DNA from 2 places in the Psychrobacter sp. MES7-P7E genome. Region 1 is predicted to be linked to the other one. Evidence: riboswitches for the same ligand, from Rfam matches in the RefSeq annotation. Region 1 holds a riboswitch; the other holds the start of a gene.
The links. A riboswitch is a leader RNA that binds a small molecule or an ion and turns the genes downstream of it on or off. The one in region 1 is predicted to bind thiamine pyrophosphate.
Positions count from the first base shown of each region.

Region 1 (2,407 bases):
AACGATGTTATGTGCTTGTGGGCCTTTTTGGCCTTGAGTTACAGTGAACTCAACTTCTTGGCCTTCAGCCAAAGTTTTGAAACCTGAACCAGTGATTTCGCTGTAATGAGCAAAAACGTCTGCGCCAGTTTCTGGAGCGATAAAACCAAAGCCTTTAGCTTCGTTGAACCACTTAACTGTACCTTTTTGAACGTCTGACATAGTATAATCCTACTTTTAAATTTATTAATGGTCTAGTGACCGGTAACGCTTGCAAATAGCTACTGAACGATAAATATTAAAACGAAGGATTATAACTAATACTACGAGGTAATGATTTGGTGCAGAACTGCTCTTAAGCTTGGGCGTATTATAAGGGGTACATCCCAGTATCGCAAGTCTTATCTCATGTTTCGTGTAACCAGAGCCGTTTATTGGCTGATTTTGGCGCAAATTGCAACGGATTTAGGCATTTGGTAAACGGAACAAATATATCGCTACCCCACTACAGACAGCGGCTACCGCCCATGCCATCCACATCATATCGGCAGGCAAACGATAAAATAACATAATTGTTGATGCTGCCATCATAACCGTCGCTAAACACTTGGCATAAAGCGGAACGGCATGATTCTCCTCCCAGTCACGGACGAATTTACCAAAGTATTTATGATTAATCAGCCAAAAATGAAAACGTCGAGAACTGCGTGCCCAGCAGCCTGCTGCTAGCAAGATAAAAGGCGCAGTAGGCATCACTGGCAACAATATACCGATAATACCTAAGATAAAAAACAGCCAACCAAGCGTCACAAAGGTCCAACGCAGCATTGGGCTGTTGGATTGATCAGTCTTGGGTCGGTAATAGAACGCTTTTTTATTGTCGGTCATATAAGTTTTCGGTCGTGTAAGTTGTCAGTTATGCCAAATGTCGATTGTCTAGAGTAGCGCCTATTATATAAGCGGTGGCATAGAAGGCTAATCATGCAATATCGTCCGTCTGTGCACAAGACTATTTATATGAGGTTTTTGCTATTGATAGGTATGTTTGGTTAGTAATTGGGTAAGTACCAATAATAAATGCTGCATTCTTCTATTAACACGTTGATTGAAAGCATTTATAAAAAGCTATGGTAAGCCATGATAAGCAACAGCTGTCGTAAAGAGCGGTTAACGAACACCAGTCATCACCTGCCATCGTCTTTCCCGATACGCTTGCATCCCATCTTGTAAGTCGTCTATGATGACGCAGTAGCTATCGATAATAGCCATTAGCAGTACTGATCGAAAATAATGCAATGCAATACCAATCAATCTTGTCGGGGTGCTTTGATTTAACGCTGTAAACACAGCCCACATCATCGCTGAGACACACCCGTGAACCTGAAGCAGTTAGCACTGACGTAGGAAACAACCATGCAGTCGACCACCAAACTGACCCTCACTCTCGAATGGTTTTTGAACCCTGATCACCTGCCCTTTATTGCGGGTGTGACCACGGGCGCATATGAGCAAGCAGGGCTTGATATCACCATTATCGAGCCAGATGACCACTATGATGGCTTTGCCGAATTACAAAACCAAAGTATCGATTTGCATGTCAATGAGCCTATCCATCTGTTTGAACATTACGCGCCTAATCTACGTGCGCTAGGCTGCTTTTTTGAGACCGATGGCGGCATATTGATGCAACGCGCTAGCATGGAAAAATTAAAAAACAATCAACCGATTCGCATCTGCACCCCTGCCGCTGAGGAAAAAACCAATCGTATTGGCTTTGAGATATTGGCTCGCTATGCCAAGAAGAACGGCTTTAGTATCAGCCGTGATAATGTGAGCTTTGTACAAAAAGACTTTTATCACATCAAAAACCTGCAAGAAGACCCAAGCCTAGATGGTGCATGGCTATGCTTCTATAACTTTGAGGGCATTGAGGCGATTCATGAAGGGTTGGACTTTACGTTTATCGATCAGCATCTGTCACCTTATCCGAACTTTTCAGCGTTAGAGATTCTGACGACGGATGAGATCTATAGCGCGAAAAAGGAAGCGATAGATACCTTTATCCAAGTGACCAATCAAATGACAGAGCTGTGTAAAAACGAGCCAACCACAGCCCACCGTATGTATTATGACTATAGTAAAACCGAAGCAGATACGCTGATGGATGCCATTATTGATAATACGCTGGGCAGATTGCTCACGCCTATCAAGCCTGATGCGGATAAATGGCAAGAACTGCGCGAGATGCTAGCCGAAATCGATATCGTGACGTTGACTGATGAGCAATATCAGTCGCTGTGGGCGCTATAGACACTTTAGAAGTTACAATATTTTAAATAATAAAAAACCGCCATCGTTTAACTGTGGCGGTTTTTTATTTAGCTGTAATCGAATAGTGAGGTTAGCGCACTAATACTTTTATAGTGAA
Region 1 covers NZ_PJBU01000103.1:2,673-5,079, reverse strand. The annotation lists gene CXF62_RS09120 (cold-shock protein) at 1-201, opposite strand, end outside; gene CXF62_RS09115 (YbaN family protein) at 445-867, opposite strand; gene CXF62_RS14730 (hypothetical protein) at 1,147-1,326, opposite strand; TPP riboswitch at 1,287-1,403, shown strand; gene CXF62_RS09110 (ABC transporter substrate-binding protein) at 1,393-2,289, shown strand; gene CXF62_RS09105 (VWA domain-containing protein) at 2,398-2,407, opposite strand, start outside.

Region 2 (2,407 bases), on a different contig from region 1:
TTCCTTGTGATGGGCTAAACACCACTGCGCCATGATAGAGCCGCCGCGTGAGACGATACCTGTCAGACGTTTTGCGGTGAGCGGCACATAGCGTAATAGCACGCCAGCGTGAATAGTAAAGTAATCTACGCCTTGCTCTGCTTGCTCGATCAACGTATCACGGAATATCTCCCATGTAAGATCTTCAGCGACGCCATCGACTTTTTCTAATGCTTGATAAATCGGTACCGTACCAATCGGCACAGGAGAGTTACGGATTAGCCATTCACGGGTTTCATGAATGTGATTGCCCGTTGATAAATCCATGATGGTATCCGCACCCCAACGTGTTGCCCACGTCATTTTAGATACTTCTTCATCGATAGACGAGCCCAGCGCTGAGTTACCGATATTGGCATTGATTTTCACCAAGAAATTGCGCCCGATGATCATCGGCTCAGATTCAGGGTGGTTGATGTTGTTTGGAATAATTGCGCGTCCAGCCGCCACTTCATCACGGACAAATTCAGGGGTGATGATTTGAGGCGTATTGGCACCGAAGCTTTCGCCATCGTGTTGACGCATATCGGTCAGTTCATGCTGCTTTTGCGTTTCGCGTATGGCGATATATTCCATCTCAGGGGTGATGATGCCTCGGCGCGCGTAGTACATTTGCGTGACGTTCTGTCCTGCTTTGGCGCGACGCGGTTTATCAATATGGGCAAATCTAAGGTTAGCAGTGCTGATATCACGCGCACGCGCTTGTCCGTATGAGCTAGATAGGCCGCTTAATTGCTCGGTATCATTGCGTTCCGCGATCCAGCTTTCACGCAACTTTGGCAATCCACGTGTTAGGTCGATATCGACATTAGGGTCGGTATATACACCTGAGGTGTCATACACATAAAACGGTGGATTATGCTCACCGTCTTTATCTCCCGTACCGCCTACAGGTGTATCAGCCAAGCTGATTTCACGCATCGGTACTTGGATGTCAGGTCTTGAGCCTTCGAGATAGACTTTTCTTGAGGCGGGTAAAATACGGTGCAAGTCGCGCGCATCTTCTTCGAAACGGGCATCACTTGCGGCACGGTGAGCAGGGGTTTTTAACGCATCTGCTTTTTTATCTGCTTTGACTTTGGTCGTGTCAGCAGCATTTGAAGCAAGCGTTGAGTTGTCGGCTGGGTTATGCGTTTGGGCTTTCGGTGCAATTGAGGTAGTGTCTGCAGTAGTCATATGCTGTCCTAGCGTGTTGGTTTTTGAATAAAATCAACACCGCCAGTATCTGCGGGGGTAGGCATCCATCATCTAGACAAATTTATATCATGAACCCACAACTTCGACCAAAAAGTATCGTCGCGCATGGTGATCATCAAATATTGGACGCAGCTTTATATCATCTCTTCTTATCTGTTTATGCATTACGCATATTAAGACAATAGTGACGATAAAAATGTATTTCTACGCGCCCTTTGTCATAAATAACAAAGTGCTTAAGACTTCCCTGCGTCGGTACTAACCGCATCAGGTTCGGCGGGTGATCTCTCAGCGAATGTATCAAGGCGACTACTTTGATAAAGCAAGTTTAATAAAGTGAGCCAAAAATACACCGCACCCCGAGTCTGTCAGTGTTGTAAATCAGCCTTCATACTAACAAAATTCTCTACCAACGGCTAATAGTATTTGGATACAAATATTCTGTGTCAAACACACGGTTCAATATTTTCGTGAATAATTTTTTTGAGTGTTGATAGATGAGGGTACTTAGTATTACTAGGTTGTAGACAAATTGTTCAAATATTATGTAAAGCGAATGAAGGATTCTAGAAGTTGTCATTAAACTGTCATAAAGATTTGGCAAGATAACACGCATATCACAAGCAATGCTTTTTTATACCGTTGTTAAACTTCAGGAGTCCTACATGCGTTATTCGTTATTAGCAGTGGCCGTCAGTTGTACATTAATGCTTACGGCGTGTAATAAGTCAACAGATACGGCGGAGCCAACTGCTGATACTAGCAGTAGCGCTGTGACAACAGCTGAAACAACCTCTCAGACAGCATCTTCTGCTACGTCAGATTTTAAATCTGCTGAAAATATCGCTATGAATATTACAGGTGCAGGTGCGTCATTCCCGCAGCCTATCTATGCGAAATGGTCATATGACTACAATGCTGCGACCGGCGGCCAAGTCAACTATCAGTCGATTGGTTCATCTGGTGGTATCAAACAAATCCAGTCAAAGACAGTAGACTTTGGTGCTTCTGATGCACCGATGACGCCTGAAGAGTTAGACGAAGCAGGTTTGATTCAGTTCCCAACAGTCATCGGTGGTGTTGTACCAATCGTCAACATTGATGGCGTTGAGCCTGGTGCACTGAAGCTAGACGGCACAACGTTGGCTGATATCTATTTGGGTAAAATCAG
Region 2 covers NZ_PJBU01000069.1:51,258-53,664, forward strand. The annotation lists gene thiC (phosphomethylpyrimidine synthase ThiC) at 1-1,215, opposite strand, end outside; TPP riboswitch at 1,464-1,608, opposite strand; gene pstS (phosphate ABC transporter substrate-binding protein PstS) at 1,902-2,407, shown strand, end outside.
Region 2: linked by a shared signal. The riboswitch ahead of thiC (phosphomethylpyrimidine synthase ThiC) and the one ahead of CXF62_RS09110 (ABC transporter substrate-binding protein) in region 1 are both predicted to bind thiamine pyrophosphate.